3 regions of the Psychrobacillus sp. FJAT-21963 genome follow, and region 1 is predicted to be linked to each of the others. Evidence: riboswitches for the same ligand, from Rfam matches in the RefSeq annotation. Region 1 holds a riboswitch; each other region holds the start of a gene.
What was found. A riboswitch is a leader RNA that binds a small molecule or an ion and turns the genes downstream of it on or off. The one in region 1 is predicted to bind S-adenosylmethionine.
Positions count from the first base shown of each region.

Region 2: it holds a riboswitch for S-adenosylmethionine, as region 1 does, so the genes downstream of both, AN959_RS12285 (acyl-CoA dehydrogenase family protein) here and AN959_RS17790 (methionine ABC transporter ATP-binding protein) in region 1, are expected to answer to the same signal.
Region 3: it holds a riboswitch for S-adenosylmethionine, as region 1 does, so the genes downstream of both, mtnW (2,3-diketo-5-methylthiopentyl-1-phosphate enolase) here and AN959_RS17790 (methionine ABC transporter ATP-binding protein) in region 1, are expected to answer to the same signal.

Region 1 is NZ_LJIY01000009.1:241,429-246,812, forward strand. It holds gene AN959_RS17765 (acyl-CoA dehydrogenase family protein) at 1-872, shown strand, start outside; gene AN959_RS17770 (arsenate reductase family protein) at 1,437-1,799, shown strand; gene gcvH (glycine cleavage system protein GcvH) at 1,872-2,252, shown strand; gene AN959_RS17780 (toprim domain-containing protein) at 2,330-2,680, shown strand; gene AN959_RS17785 (thioredoxin family protein) at 2,691-3,011, shown strand; SAM riboswitch class I at 3,049-3,158, shown strand; gene AN959_RS17790 (methionine ABC transporter ATP-binding protein) at 3,264-4,289, shown strand; gene AN959_RS17795 (methionine ABC transporter permease) at 4,282-4,950, shown strand; gene AN959_RS17800 (MetQ/NlpA family ABC transporter substrate-binding protein) at 5,015-5,384, shown strand, end outside.
Region 2 is NZ_LJIY01000004.1:299,611-304,994, forward strand. It holds gene AN959_RS12280 (catalase) at 1-1,125, opposite strand, end outside; SAM riboswitch class I at 1,307-1,408, shown strand; gene AN959_RS12285 (acyl-CoA dehydrogenase family protein) at 1,518-2,684, shown strand; gene AN959_RS12290 (transporter substrate-binding domain-containing protein) at 2,707-3,576, shown strand; gene AN959_RS12295 (amino acid ABC transporter permease) at 3,658-4,365, shown strand; gene AN959_RS12300 (amino acid ABC transporter permease) at 4,378-5,091, shown strand; gene AN959_RS12305 (amino acid ABC transporter ATP-binding protein) at 5,107-5,384, shown strand, end outside.
Region 3 is NZ_LJIY01000005.1:140,034-145,417, forward strand. It holds gene AN959_RS13120 (sugar ABC transporter substrate-binding protein) at 1-557, opposite strand, end outside; gene mtnA (S-methyl-5-thioribose-1-phosphate isomerase) at 554-1,609, opposite strand; gene mtnK (S-methyl-5-thioribose kinase) at 1,606-2,796, opposite strand; SAM riboswitch class I at 2,871-3,025, opposite strand; SAM riboswitch class I at 3,192-3,295, shown strand; gene mtnW (2,3-diketo-5-methylthiopentyl-1-phosphate enolase) at 3,411-4,625, shown strand; gene AN959_RS13140 (2-hydroxy-3-keto-5-methylthiopentenyl-1-phosphate phosphatase) at 4,631-5,296, shown strand; gene AN959_RS13145 (methylthioribulose 1-phosphate dehydratase) at 5,293-5,384, shown strand, end outside.

The sequences.
Region 1 (5,384 bases):
AGCAAAAACTTGCTACAATGGCTTCTAAGTTGTATGCAACAGAAAGCTTGATATACAGAACTGTTGGTTACTTTGAAGAACGTATGGGGCAATTAAGTGAAGCAGAACAAAAAGATGGGAAAGCGATTGCTGCTTCTATCGCGGAATATGCCATCGAATGTTCTATTAATAAAGTAGTAGGTTCAGAAGTTCTCGATTATATCGTTGATGAAGCTGTTCAGTTACATGGTGGATATGGCTTTATGCAAGAATACGAAGTAGAGCGTATTTATCGTGACTCTCGTATTAACCGTATTTTCGAGGGTACAAATGAAATTAACCGACTAATCGTTCCTGGTACATTTTTGAAGAAAGCGATGAAAGGTGAGCTTCCGCTACTTCAAAAAGCACAAAGTTTACAAGAAGAGTTACTCATGATGATGCCAGAAGAAGTGAGTGACGCGCCACTAGCACAAGAAAAAGTATTGGTAGCAAATGCGAAGAAAATTGGTTTACTAGCTGCAGGTCTTGCTGCTCAACGCTTTGGTACAAAACTTGAAGCAGAGCAAGAAGTGTTAGTTAATATTGCAAACATTGCTAACAACATATTTGCAATGGAATCAGCGGTACTTCGTACGGAAAAAGCAATCGACCGTGGTGGAGTAGAAAAAGCAAATCAAAAATTACTTTATACACAAATCTTCTGCCAAGAAGCATTTGATGAAATCGAAAAAGCAGCAAAAGAAACACTAATTGCATCTGTTGAGGGAGATAACTTACGAATGATGATATCTGCACTTCGTAAACTAACTCGCTATACTCCGTATAATGTGATTGCGAAGAAACGTGAAGCTTCTGTTAAGTTAATTGAGGCTGAAAAATTTGTTGTTTAATTAAATGAAAGAGCCAAGCATAAAAAATCGGCTCAGATTGAATATAAGGCAGTTGGAATAGCTTATTCCAACTGCCTTTGTCTATTATTTAGGGGGGTAGATCAGATTTTCCGAAGCTTACCGCTCGCTTTCCGCGGGCGAGCGACAAGCCGCTTCGTCGCTACGCTCCTGCAGGGTCTCGTCTGTCTCGCTTTCCCGCAGGAGTCGAGCGGACGCTTCTCCAAACCCTATATCCGCAGGGGTCATCAGGATGTGCGCCTTACACGCCGCATGAGCGCGAAGAATGAGACTCCGCATAAGGATGTGGGAGTGAGTGAAACGAACGACTCATCCTGCGGTGGCTCATGCGTAGCGTGCGGCAAGCGCACGTCCGAGTGGTTGGCATTTCACTTGATGAACAGGTTTTTCTGTTTAGTTGGAAATACTGAAGCTTTAGTTGGAATAAACATTCGTTTAGTTGGAAAAATGCTAACATTAGTTGTAAAACTGGATTCTTTTCGTTACACAAGAACATTGCTTTTGTGCAATAGTATTGTATATGATAAGAAGAAAAAGGTGATTTTAATGACGATTCAATTTTTTGGTTATCCCAAATGTAGCACGTGTAGAAAGGCAAGTAAGTGGCTGAAAGATCATCAAGTGGAATTTGAGGATAATCATATAGTGGAAAACCCACCATCAAAAGAAATGATAAAAGAGATATTAGTAAATACAAATACAGATATAAAGAAGCTCTTTAATACAAGTGGTACTAAATATCGAGAAATGCAATTGAAGGACAAGCTTCCAAATATGACAGAAAAAGAACAAATCGAAACGCTCGTTTCAGATGGAATGCTTATTAAGCGACCAATTGTATATGATGGAGAGCATTTGACGCTAGGTTTTAAAGAAGAAGAGTTTGAACATATTTGGAAAAGCATATAAAGTTGCTTGTTTTTACAATTGAAATGTGTGAATATTATAGAGGAATGTATATTTTTTTGAGAGGGGTATAACATGAGCACACCTAAAGAATTAAAATACTCAGAAGAGCATGAATGGGTAAAAACAGAAGACGGTAAAGTACGTATTGGAATTACACATTTTGCACAATCAGAACTTGGGGATATCGTGTTTGTCGAGCTTCCACAAGTAGGAGACGATATTAAAGCTGGAGATCCTTTCGGAAGTGTAGAATCAGTTAAAACTGTTTCTGAACTGTATGCTCCGATCAGCGGTAAAGTAGTAGAAGTAAACGCTGATTTAGAAGACAGCCCTGAATATGTAAACGAATCTCCGTATGAAAATGCATGGATGATCGTAGTTGAGCCTTCTGACGTAGCAGAAGTGGATGCACTATTATCTGCAGAACAATACGAAGAGTTAATTCAAGAATAATGGATTTAAAAAGGCGCCGGTTATTTACTGGCGCTTTTTCATATACTAGTATATATAATGTGCTGGGAGAGAAGCTGATGGCTAAGGTATTTAGTGAAAAAGTAATTCTTGTTGAAGGTAGATCAGATAAACTGAAACTTTTAACCATTCTTGCTGAAGCAACTGAAATTGTTTGTACGAATGGCACTATTTCTAATGTTAAATTAGAAGAAATCTTAAGTCCTTTAGAAGAATTGCCCATATATGCTTTTTTAGACTCCGATAAATCAGGAGAACAAATACGATCGGTAGTTAGAAAGGTATATCCAGAAGCAATTCATCTATATACGAATCCTGTATATGGTGAAGTTGCAAATACCCCGCTTGATGTTTTGGCTTCTATCTTACAACGTGCTAAGATTAAGGTGAAAAAAGAATTTTTAACATAGGATGATGTTTGTGAATGAATGGTCTCGAGAGGAATGGGAGCAAGCTAAAAATGCTCCTAGTCTTTCTCTTTTATATATTTACACCCCAATGTGTGGGACATGCCAAGTTGCCTCTAAAATGATGAAGGTACTTAAAGAAATTGTACAGTTTCCAGTTGGACAGGCAAATATAAATTATATGAAAGATTTAGCGATGGATTATGAAATTGAAAGTGTGCCATGTCTTTTAATTGCAAAAGAAGGAATTGTTTATAAAAAGGTTTATGCTTTCCAATCAATTCCTTATCTTTTAGATGTTATAAAAAGTGTTGACGACACCGAATTATCATGATAGAATTCGATTTATTGATAACAATTGAATAGTGTCGCTCTTATTAAGAGAGGTGGAGGGAAGTGCCCGATGAAACCCAGCAACCGTCATGTAAATGAAATGGTGCCAAATCACTCAAAGCGTAAAAAATGCTTTGGAAAATGAGAGAATGGATGACTGTTATTTTGAATGATAACATACACCCCTTCTGCTCTTTTGCAGAAGGGGTTTTTTGATAGTAATAGTACTATCTATACAGGAGGGAAGATTTACGTGATTAGCTTGAAAGATATTTCAAAAAAGTTTAGTACGAAGCAAGGTACCATTGTAGCTGTTGACAATGTAAATCTTACAATTAAGCAAGGTGAGATTTTTGGAATTATTGGATATAGTGGTGCAGGAAAAAGTACTTTAATCAGATTGTTGAATGGATTAGAAAAGCCGACTTCAGGACAAATTGTTGTAAATGATAAAGAAATTACATCAATTTCAGAAGGTAAGCTTCGACAAGTAAGACATAAAGTAAGCATGATTTTTCAGCATTTCAATCTTTTGTGGTCAAGAACTGTTGCAGAAAACATAGCTTTTCCTTTGGAAATCGCAGGAGTACCTAAAGAACAAAGAGCTACTCGTGTAAAAGAATTGATTGAGTTAGTAGGTTTAGAAGGCCGAGGAGATTATTATCCTTCTCAATTATCCGGTGGCCAAAAGCAACGGGTAGGAATTGCTCGAGCATTAGCAAACCGCCCAGAAGTGTTGCTTTGTGATGAAGCTACATCTGCACTTGACCCAGAAACAACGGATTCCATATTAGATTTACTGATTAGTATTAACGAAAGATTAGGTTTGACCATTGTACTAATTACGCATGAAATGCAGGTTATTCAAAAGATTTGTAATCGAGTAGCAGTAATGGAGAACGGACATGTGGTAGAGGAAGGGGACGTGCTGGAAGTTTTCCAAAATCCCCAACAGCCCATAACAAAGAGATTTGTTACGCAAGTTTCTGAAAATAATCAATCTCAGCAGACGATTCAAAATTTACAAGAACTATATCCAAATGGCAAACTCATCAAGCTTGTTTTTGTTGGAGACCAAACGGAACAGCCAATTCTATCTAGACTCATTAAACAATTTGATTTGGAATTGAATATAGTTCAAGGAAATATTACACATACGAAAAGTGGAGCTTATGGAACATTGATTCTTCAGATTGACGGTGATGCATCGGCAATCGATAAAGCAATTCTATTTATTCACGAACAAAAAGTACACACAGAGGTGATCAACAATGATTAATACTTTATTTCCAAATGTTGATTGGCCAAAAATGTGGGAAGCGACAATGGAAACTCTTTATATGACTGCAGTTTCTACTTTATTAACATTTGTATTTGGTCTTGCACTAGGATTACTTTTGTTTTTAACAAGTCCGCATCAAGCATGGGCCAATAAACTAACAAATTGGTTGACGGGAGCATTTACTAATATCTTTCGATCGATACCATTTATTATTTTAATCATATTGCTTATTCCATTTACGAAATTACTTTTAGGTACTATTCGTGGACCAAATGCTGCGTTTCCAGCTCTTGTTATTGGAGCTGCTCCATTTTATGCACGAATGGTTTTAATTGGATTAAGAGAAATAGATAAAGGTGTGCTTGAAGCAGCTAAATCGATGGGGGCTAAAACTTCTACTATTATATGGAAGGTTTTATTACCAGAATCGATGCCAGCATTAGTCTCTGGTATTACAGTTACTTGTATATCACTAGTTGGATATACGGCAATGGCGGGAATTATTGGTGCAGGCGGCTTAGGTACGTTAGCATTCTTAGATGGGTTCCAACGCAGTAGAGAAGATGTAACGCTTGTTGCAACCATTTTAATACTCATTGTAGTATTTATTATTCAATGGATTGGCGACGCGATAACAACAAAGATAGACAAGAGATAACTGGTGTTAACGAGATAACTCGATCACATATAAAATTGGGGAATTAGAGAAGGAGAGAAATTAGATGAAAAAGTTTTTAGCAGGAGCATTATTATCCGTTAGTGCATTAACACTAGCTGCTTGTGGTGGAGAAGAAGAAGATAGTAAATTAGTAGTAGGAGCTTCAAACGTTCCTCATGCTGAGATATTAGAACAAGCTAAACCATTATTAGAAGAACAAGGTATTGAACTTACTATCGAAACTTACCAAGACTATGTTTTACCAAACCAAGATTTAGATTCAGGAGACTTGGATGCTAACTTCTTCCAACACATCCCTTATTTTGAAGGACAAAAAGAAGAATTTGGATACGATTTTGAAAATGCAGGTGGAATCCATATTGAGCCAATCGGTTTATATTCTAAAAAATATGGTTCTATTGAAGAATTACCAG
Region 2 (5,384 bases), on a different contig from region 1:
ATGAAAGTTAGGGCCACCAAGTCTTATCAATTGTGTATCCGTATATGAGAACAACCGCCCCTGTAGAAGTGGATCGTTTGTAAAGTCGATCCCCGGAACTACATTACCAGGATGGAAGGCAACTTGCTCCGTCTCTGCAAATACATTATCTACATTGCGATTCAACGTCATTTTACCAATAATTTTTACTGGTACTTCTTCCTCTGGCCATATCTTTGTCGGATCTAGAATATCAAAATCAAAATTAAATTCGTCTTCCTCCGCAATTAACTGTACGCCAAATTCGTACTCTGGATAGTTTCCATTTTCAATTGACTCATATAAATCACGACGATGGAAGTCAGGATCTTTCCCATTTATCTTTTGCGCTTCGTCCCATACGACTGAATGTACACCTAGTACTGGCTTCCAGTGGAATTTTACAAAATGGGACTTTCCTTCTTCATTTACAAATCGGAATGTATTTACGCCAAACCCTTCCATCATTCGGAAACTGCGAGGAATGGCTCTATCCGACATCGCCCACATAATCATATGAGCTGACTCTTGATTGTTTGCGATGAAGTCCCAAAAAGTATCATGTGCAGTTGCAGCTTGTGGAATCTCGTTATGCGGTTCTGGTTTTAACGCATGTATTAAATCAGGAAACTTAATGGCATCTTGGATAAAAAATACAGGAATATTGTTTCCTACTAAATCGTAATTTCCCTCTTCTGTATAAAACTTAGTAGCAAAACCACGTGCATCACGAGCAAGCTCACCCGATCCACGAGATCCAGCTACGGTCGAAAACCTTACAAAAACCGGTGTTTTCTCACCAGGTGTTTGCAAGAATTTCGCTTTTGTATAAGGTTGTAAGGATTCATATAATTCAAATACTCCATGTGCAGCATAGCCACGAGCATGAACTATTCGCTCTGGAATCCGTTCATGATCAAAATGGGTCATTTTTTCACGAAAATGAAAATCCTCTAAGAGAGTAGGACCACGTTCGCCTGCTTTTAAAGAAAATTCATCCTCTGAAACTTTTAATCCATGGTTCGTAGTAAGAGACTTATCTTTATCATCTACACGAAACTGTTCTAATTGTTCATTTTTACTGTTCTCATTTACTTTTTTATCCAAGCTTATTCCTCCTCTATTAAATTCATCACATACATACAGTTCCCCATAAAATGATGAAGAAACATCTTTTGTTTAAGTTGAATAAAATATTCACAAAATATATTAATTCCTATCTGTTTTGTATAATTTAGCATTGACTTCACTCAATTAACGTAGTAAACTCATTTCAACAACTCCATATTACTTATCAAGAGAAGCAGAGGGACTGGCCCTATGATGCTTCAGCAACCGCTAATTATGGCATGGTGCTACATCCAGCAAGAAACGTCTTGAGAGATAAGTGTACATAATATACATGAAACTCTTTTCGTTTTGAAAAGAGATTTTTTTTCATTTAATTCATACTTTAACAATAAGAATAGTACGTTACTTATTAAAGGAGACGAACACTGTTGAGTAATATATTTATCAAAACTGAAAAACAAAAAAAATGGCTTGATCAATTGCATCAATTTGAGGAGAAATTTAAAAGTAAGTCCGCAGAAATTGATGAACTTTCCATTTTCCCTTTAGAAAATGTAAAGGACTTAGTGGGGATTGGTTATGCAAGCCTTACATTACCTTTAGAGTTAGGCGGAGAAGGATTCTCTGTTTATGACATGGTTCTTTTGCAAGAAACACTTGCAAGCTATGATGCTAACACTGCCTTGTCTATGGGTTGGAGTTTAGGGGTTGTCGGTGAGTTGTACGAGAAAAGCCTTTGGAAAAAGGATAAATTAGACTTTTTTGCAAATGAGGTTATTAACGGTGCACTAATAAATCGTTCTGCAAGTGAGACGCAAACAGGCAGCCCCACCCGTGGAGGACGCCCAGGTACAACAGCTGTAAAAAATGGAGACACGTGGGTAATAAATGGTCGAAAAATTTTCACAACGGCTTCTCCAGTGCTTTCCTATTTTTTAACTTCTGCTTGGATTGAAGAAAAAGAAAGAGTTGGCTTCTTCCTTATCAATAGAAATTTAGATGGGGTATCCATCGAAGAAACATGGGATGTCGTATCGATGCGTGGAACGAGCAGCAACGATTTACTATTAAATAATGTAGTTGTCCATGAATCTGATCTAGTTGAACTTCCAGAGTTTGCGAGCGGTGGGAAAATAAATGGCTGGTTACTCCATATTCCAGCTACTTATCTTGGAGTTGCACAAGCTGCTCGCGATTACGCAGTTCACTTTGCTAATACGCATTCTCCAAATAGTTTGAATGGTCCTATTGCACAGTTACCAAATGTTCAACAGCTCATAGGGGAAATAGATTTAGAGCTTACGAAAGCACGATTTGTCATTTATGGAGCAGCTTCTTCCTATGACAACGAAGCTACAAGACATTTACTGACAAATGAAGTAAGTGTTGCAAAGCATATTGTGACAAACTCTGCTATAACAATCGTTGATAAAGCGATGCGGTTAGTTGGAGCGAAAAGTCTGCAAAGAACCAATCCATTACAACGCTACTATCGTGATGTTCGAGCCGGACTACATAACCCTCCGATGGATGATATGACGATTAAAAAACTAGCACTAACTGCATTGGAAGAAGAAAAAATCAAAAATAATTAGTTAAATAAGGGGAATGGTGAAAATGAAATTTAAAAAGTATTTAAAATTAGCAGCAGTCGGATTGGCATCCGTAACGATTTTATCAGCATGTGGATCAAATGATGATACAAGCGCAAGTACCAGTACTGAAAGTAACGGAGATGTACGTAAAGTAAAAGTAGCATACGACCAAGCTTCTAAACCAATTTCATGGCAAGACGAAAAAGGAAATGCGACAGGTTATGATGTAGAAGTGATGAAGTTAGTAGATGAGCTTCTACCTGAATATGAATTTGAATACGTGGGAACAACAAGCGATGATTTATTGATTGGAGTGGAACAAGGGAAATACCAAGTAGGTGTTAAAAATGCATTTTGGACGGAAGAACGTACTGCAAAATTTATCTTCCCTCAAGAATTCCTTGGTTTAAGTAGTACAGGTCTAGTCCTGAAAAAAGAAAATGAACAGATTAAATCATTAGAAGATTTTGCTTCAGCAGAACTTTCACTAGCTCCAATCGCAGCAAATAATGCACAATACACAATCATTGATGAGTACAACAAAGAAAATCCAGACAATCCGGTTAAACTCGAAGCTGGAGATGCGTTTACAGTAGACGTAGTTCAATGGGTGAATGAAGGACGCGTGGATGGTGGTATTACATTGGAAGGTGTCTTTGAAAAACAAGTACTCGCAGAAGATGGTCCATACTACAACTTAAAAGATGAAGTTGTTTATAACGAGTTCGCAGTAATTAAAACTTGGCCATTATTCAACAAAAAAGAACAAGAATTTGCTGATGCATACGACAAAGCTATCAAACAATTAAAAGAACAAAAGAAAACTAGCGATCTTAGCACAGAATTCTACGGTCGAGACCTATTTGAAGTATTGGATAGCGTAAAACGATAATTACAATATTACAATGAAGGCTGTTGCGCGTAGCATACGTCAACAGCCTTTACCATTTGCATAGGGGGAAGATTTAGCAAAATGGAAAAATATTTTGATGTTTCTTATATATGGAGTTCCCTTCCAGCATTGCTTCCGTTTTTGAAAGTTACTTTTCTAGTAGCTGGATTATCTATTATTTTTGGAACCTTCTTTGGTTTTATCCTTGCAGCAATGAAACTAGGGAAGAATAAAGTAGGGAAAAAACTAGCTAATTTATATACAACTATTTTAAGGTGTACACCTTCTATTGTTCTTTTGTTTTTAGTGTATTATGGTGTACCTTCATTAGCTGAAAACTTTGGGATTTATTTGCAGGACCTTCATACAGGAGTATTTGTAGTTATTACATTTACTTTGCAGTTTGCCGCAATTATGTCGGAAGTTATTCGCTCTGCATATGAGTCTATTGAAAAAGGTCAATATGAAGCTGCTGTTAGCGTTGGTTTAAGTCCCTTTCAAGCATATCGCCGTATTATTTTCCCTCAAGCTCTTGTTGTAGCATTACCTAACTTTGGGAACGGGATGATCGCGCTCCTTCAAGAAGGTTCATTAGCTTATACAATTGGATTAATAGATATAGTCGGCAAAGCAAATTTAATTATTGCCGCCAACTATAATTCTCATGCTTTAGAAATATTTATTGCACTAGCTTTAATCTACTGGATATTATCTATCCTAATAGAGAAACTCTTTGCACAACTAGAAAAAATGTTTAGTAAGGGCAAGCAAACAATTAAAACGACGTAAGGAGTGTTCGAAATGTCGGAAGGTTTAAATTATGAATTTTTAATAGATACGTTTTTTGTTGCATTATCCGGTGTGCCAGTCACTCTACTCGTTACAGTTGTAGCATTGCTCATTGCACTCCCTGCAGGTTTTTTGTTGGCATTAACAAGAATCAATCAAGTACCTGTATTAAATAGAATTTCACAAGTATATGTATCTTTTGTTCGAGGAACCCCCATCATAATTCAAATTTTTATTGTTTATGCTAGCGTTCCGCTAATTCTAACTTCTCTGTTCGAAAAGTATCAAATTAACATAAAAGTATATGAAATTAATCCAATTTGGTACGCGTTTATCGTTTTTTCTTTTAGCACAACAGCAATTTTAATAGAGGTTTTCCGTTCTGCATTAATCACTGTAAATAAAGGTCAATTGGAAGCAGCGCAATCTGTTGGTTTAACAAATTTTCAGGCCTATAGACGAATAGTTATTCCGCAAGCATTAGTAGCTGCCTTACCTAACATTTGTACTGCAACTGTAAACTTAATCAAAGCTACTTCTCTCGGCTATGCCATGTCCCTACAAGAGATTACATTAAAGGCAAAAGTGGAAGCGAATGTTGGTTACAACTATGTGGAAGCATATATCGATATCTTTATCGTCTATATCATCCTTTGTAGCCTAGTAGAATATGGGTTCAAGTTATATGAAAAACGATTACGTAAGTATAAATACGCAAGTGCTTGATAAGGAGGCGTTCTAATGTTAGAAATTAAAGATATTCACAAGTCTTTTGGTAATAACGAGATATTAAAAGGGGTCGATTTGAAGATCGATAAAGGGGACGTAGTTGTCATTTTAGGACCGAGTGGTTCTGGAAAAACGACATTACTTCGCTGTATAAATTTTTTAGAAAAAGCAGATAGCGGCAAAGCAGCTTTTGGAGATTTACATGTCGATCTACATTCTGCCTCTAAGAAAGATATTCAAATAATTCGGCAAAAAACAGCTTTTGTTTTCCAAAATTATAATCTATTTAA
Region 3 (5,384 bases), on a different contig from region 1:
TGTCTTCTTTCCATAGGTGCAAAACCTGCTACCCAGATTTTCACTATATTTGCTTCACCATTAGCATCATTTTTTAATTTTTCTAATGTCATTTCAGCCATCTTTTGATCGCCTTGCTCTAAAACTGTGATTCCTTCTACTTCCACACCTGCATCAAAAGCGACGACTGGTATTCCTTTATCAACTGCATTTTGAACTCCTTGATTTAACGCTTCTTTTGTTCCATGATCAATCAGAATTCCATCTACACCTTGGTTTACAGCTGCATCTAGATTGGAAGCCATTTTTGCTAAATCGCCTTCCGACGTAAACACTGTTACAGTCCCACCAAATTTCTCTACTTGTTCTTTTACACCTTCAATGTATTGAGCAGAAAAAGTACCAAGATTTTGTTGCATAACCAATGCGATTTTCTTCCCTGATAGCGGATTATCGGATGCTTCGGAATCAGCAGGAGTAGTTGTTGCTTCTTTTGCATCCCCTTTTGGTTGACACCCTGTTAAGATAATTCCAATTACTAATAATACGGATAAAAGCCATGCTGTTTTTGATTTCATGCGAGTTCTCCCTTTTCTATATTTATTAAACTAGGAATATTTTTTGTATATTCCGGATATATAATTCCTTTTTCAGTAATAATGGCTGTAATGTATTCACCCGGTGTAACATCGAATGCAGGATTAAATACTTTTGTATTTTTCGGAGCTACCTGTTTCCCTGCAATATGCGTTATTTCTTCCGCTGGACGTTCTTCAATCGGGATCTCTTTTCCATTCTTAATGGTCAAATCAAAAGTGGAAGAAGGAGCTGCCACATAAAAAGGGATGTTAAACACTTTTGCTAATAATGCTAAGTTAAGTGTTCCGATTTTATTTGCCGTGTCGCCGTTTTCTGCTATCCGGTCTGCCCCTACAATAATTGCTTCGATTCCTTTTGCTCCGATTGTATGTGCAGCCATGCTGTCTGTTATAAGTGTTACATCCACTCCAGATTGCTGAAGCTCCCACGCAGTTAGCCTTGATCCTTGAAATACAGGTCTAGTTTCACAAGCATAAACTTCAAACTGTTTTCCCCGCTCACTCCCAAGATGGAATGGTGCTAATGCAGTACCATATTTTGCGGTTGCAATTGAACCTGCATTACAAATGGTCATAACTTTTGTTTGACCTTCAAGCAAGGACAACGCATATTCGCCAATATTTCTACAGGATGCTTCGTCTTCTCTATGAATTTTTATAGCTTCCTCTATCAAAAGTTCCTTCGCCTCTTGTACACTTGCTACATTTTCAACAGCACTTCTTAAACGTTCTAGAGCCCAAACTAAATTTACAGCTGTTGGTCTAGATTTAGCTAAATACAAGAAATCCCTGTTGAGTTGCAGATGAAATTCCTCTAATGTATTTGCTTCATACTTTTCGGCTGCTCTAGCCAATCCATATGCAGCGGTAATACCAATTGCTGGTGCACCCCTCACCTTCAGAGTGATAATAGCATCATATACATCTTCTAAAGTATCTAGTGTTAAATACTCAACTACGTGAGGTAATTTTTGCTGATCCAAAATCCGAAATTCTTTGTCGTTCAACTCTATCGATAATGGAATACTCATTTGCGAAACCCCTCTAATAATTCAAATACTTCATCAATTGAATGTATATCTTTGCGTTTTAATATAAGTGCTTCCCCTGTTTGTAAGGTCTGCTTTTTGAATTTAATCCGTTGTTCGTCATCTTCGATACTGTCCAAATCCTTCACATGTGCTAGCCCGATTGTACGACGAATTAATTCACATCCAGCAAAGCCTAGTGTATCTCGGAAAATTTTATCCAAGACATATTCTTTATAGCCATCTGTGTCTTTATAGGAATCGACACTTTTTTTATCCCATAATTCCGAAAATTTAGTCGAAAAGACATCCCAAGTTTGTTTGATATGGGTGACAATAACTCCCCGCTCATCCTCTTCTCTTGTAACATTTTGCACGATTAGATTTGCTAAAAACAATCCAATATCAAAGCCAATAGGTCCATAAAAAGCAAACTCTGGGTCTATTACTTTCGTTTCGGTTTCACTAGCAAAGATGCTCCCTGTATGCAAATCTCCATGTAATAATGCTTCCGCTTCTGTCATGAAGCTATTCTTTAATTTTGCAACCTCTAGCTTTAAGCGCCCGTTATTCCAAATAGTTTCTACGTCTTCTTGCAACAATGCTTCAAAGTCATTTGTTTCATAGTCAAAAAACGGATCTGTAAAAATAAGATCTTCTGTGATTTTACAAAGTTCTGGATTGGAAAACTCTGAAACTAGTTTCTTTTTTTCAAAAGGGTGTAATGCAAAATCAGATGTATGAAATAGTGTTTGAGCTAAATATTCTCCAATATCTTTTGAAAGGTTTGGATATGATTCAAGTTTAATCAACCCTTCACGTGCAATTTTTAAGTGAGATAAATCCTCCATTACCGTAAGCGCAAGATCCTCATCAATTGCATATACGGTCGGAACAAGATTGGCTGCAAATTCAGCATGTTTTTTTAATGCATTTGCTTCAATCACTGCTCGTTTTAACGTTAGTGGCCAACTTTCTCCGACAACCTTTGCGTATGGTAAAGCCTGTTTAATAATAAGACTCTTATCACCGTTCAATTCCTTAATATGAAATACATAGTTAAGATTACCGTCACCTATCTCACGACACTCCAACTCTGTGTCTTGCGGGAAGAAGTTAAGTTCTTTTGCATATAAAATAGCACTTTCTTCTGTTAATGATTCATATTGTCTCTTTGTAGCTGTCGTCATTATTCTCTACCTTTCCGTTTCAAAATAAAAAGCCTCTTTCATAAGAAAGAGGCGTAGAATAAGAGATCTCTCGCCTCTTATCTTTCAGAAAGTTACCTTTCTGATGGAATTAGCACCGTGCCTTAGAAGATTTTCATCTCGGCGCAAAATGCGCCCCGTCTCACAACGGTATTACGGTCGGTTGCTGGGCTTCATCGGGCCATTACCCTCTGCCTGCTCTTGATAAGAGTGCTATTAATTAAAACGTTATACTATTTGAAAATCATCCTAGCATACTCAAAAAACACATGTCAATCATTTTTTAAAAACAAAAAAAATTCTAATAACTATATTGACAATCTTTATATTGCATGAAATAATCATTATTAATTTGACTAACTCAATTGAATAACTTTTTCTTATTTAGAGCAGGTGGAGGGACGAGCCCTATGATACCCGGCAACCGATCCATTATGGACACGGTGCTAATTCTTGCAGTCAGTAGACTGAGAGATAAGAAGTCGTTAATTTTTTAACCTCTTCTTATTTGGAAGAGGTTTTTTATATTTAGAAGGGGCAAGACGCTGCGACATTGACTAAGTTGAAATTTGTTATATAAAGGATTGTGATAATAAATGAGTGGAATTACTACTCTCTATCAGGTTTACGGTAAACCTGGAACTTTTGAAAAAAAAGCAGAAGGAATTGCGCTCGGTTTAACTATAGGATCCTGGACTGATTTGCCGTTACTAGAGCAAGAGCAATTAAAAAAGCATAAAGGAAATGTTATATCGATAACTGAATTTGAAAATAGTCACCATCCGCTAAAACGAGATGAAATCAAAGCAGAGATTAAAATAAACTATCCTAGTGCTAATTTCTCTGCAGATTTACCTGCCATATTAACAACTGTTTTCGGCAAACTATCGCTTGACGGTGAAGTAAAGCTACTAGACTTGGAATTCTCATCAGACCTTTTAGATAATTTCCCAGGACCTAGATTCGGAATTGAAAGTATTCGTAAATTGCTAGGAGTGTATAATCGTCCACTTGTGATGAGTATTTTTAAAGGAGTAATTGGAAGAGATATCAATTACCTATCTGAACAGCTACGTAACCAAGCTCTAGGTGGAGTAGATTTAGTAAAAGATGATGAAATTCTCTTCGAAAACCCCCTTACTCCTTTTGAAAAAAGAATTATTACAGCTAAAGAAGTACTACGTCAGGTGTATGAGGAAACTGGACATCGAACACTTTATGCAGTTAACCTATCTGGGCGGACATCCGATTTAAAATCAAAAGCAAAAAAGGCAAAAGAGCTTGGGGCTGATGCTCTATTATTTAATGTTCATGCATATGGTCTAGATGTACTTCAAGAACTTGTGGAAGATGAAGATATTCAGTTGCCATTCATGGCCCATCCAGCCTATAGTGGTGCTTTTACTTCATCCCCATTTTATGGAGTTTCAACACCACTTTTACTTGGTAAATTGACTCGTTATGCAGGGGCAGATTTTTCATTATTCCCCTCACCATACGGAAGCGTCGCACTGGAGAAAACAGCTGCACTATCACTTGGGGAAGAATTGACGAAAGAAAGTGCAGTAAAACGAACTTTTCCAGTTCCTTCGGCTGGAATTCATCCTGGATTGGTTCCTTTGTTAATCGAAGACTTTGGCATAGACAGCATTATAAATGCAGGTGGTGGAGTGCATGGTCATCCTACTGGCGCTACAGGAGGAGGACTTGCCTTTAGGCAGGCCGTATCAGCAGTCCTTGATGGAATTCCGTATGCTGAAGCAGCAAAACAGTTTCCAGAACTAAAAGCAGCATTGGAACTATGGGGGTAAGCATTATGAGTAAGCTAGTAATCTATTGTGATTTTGATGGGACCATTACAAACCAAGACAATATTATATCCATTATGAAAAAATTTGCTCCCCCAGCATACTTGCCGATCAAAGAGAATATTTTAGGGCAAAAGCAATCTATCCGAGAAGGTGTTGCTCAAATGTTCTCTCTGTTACCTGTATCTATAAAAGATCAAATTATAAGCTACTTGCTTGATCAGGCAGAGATTAGAGAAGGATTCGCCGATTTTGTTTCTTATACAAGAAAGCACGATATCCCTCTCTATATTGTTAGTGGTGGAATTGATTTTTTTGTTCATCCAATGCTAGAAAAGTTTGGTCCTTTTTCGGGGGTTTATTGTAATGAAGCAGACTTCTCAGGAGAAAGAATACAAATCAATTTTCCGCATGTCTGCGATGATTTATGTACGAGCAAAGGTTGCGGATGCTGTAAGCCATCCATTATTCGAAAGCTCCAAGAAAAAGATTCGTTAAGTGTTGTAATTGGTGATTCTATTACTGACTTAGAAGCTGCAAAATTAGCAGATGTTGTCATAGCACGGGATTTTCTTATTGAAAAGTGCAAGGAATTGAATATTCCATATGAACCTTTCGAAAATTTTCGAGATGTCATGACTATTATTGAAACAAGGTTAGGTGTTCAAACATGATAACGCTCCGTGGTAGATGGGAAGAGTTAGCAGATATAAAAGACGAACTTGCTAAACGAGATTGGTTTATGGGAACTAGTGGAAATTT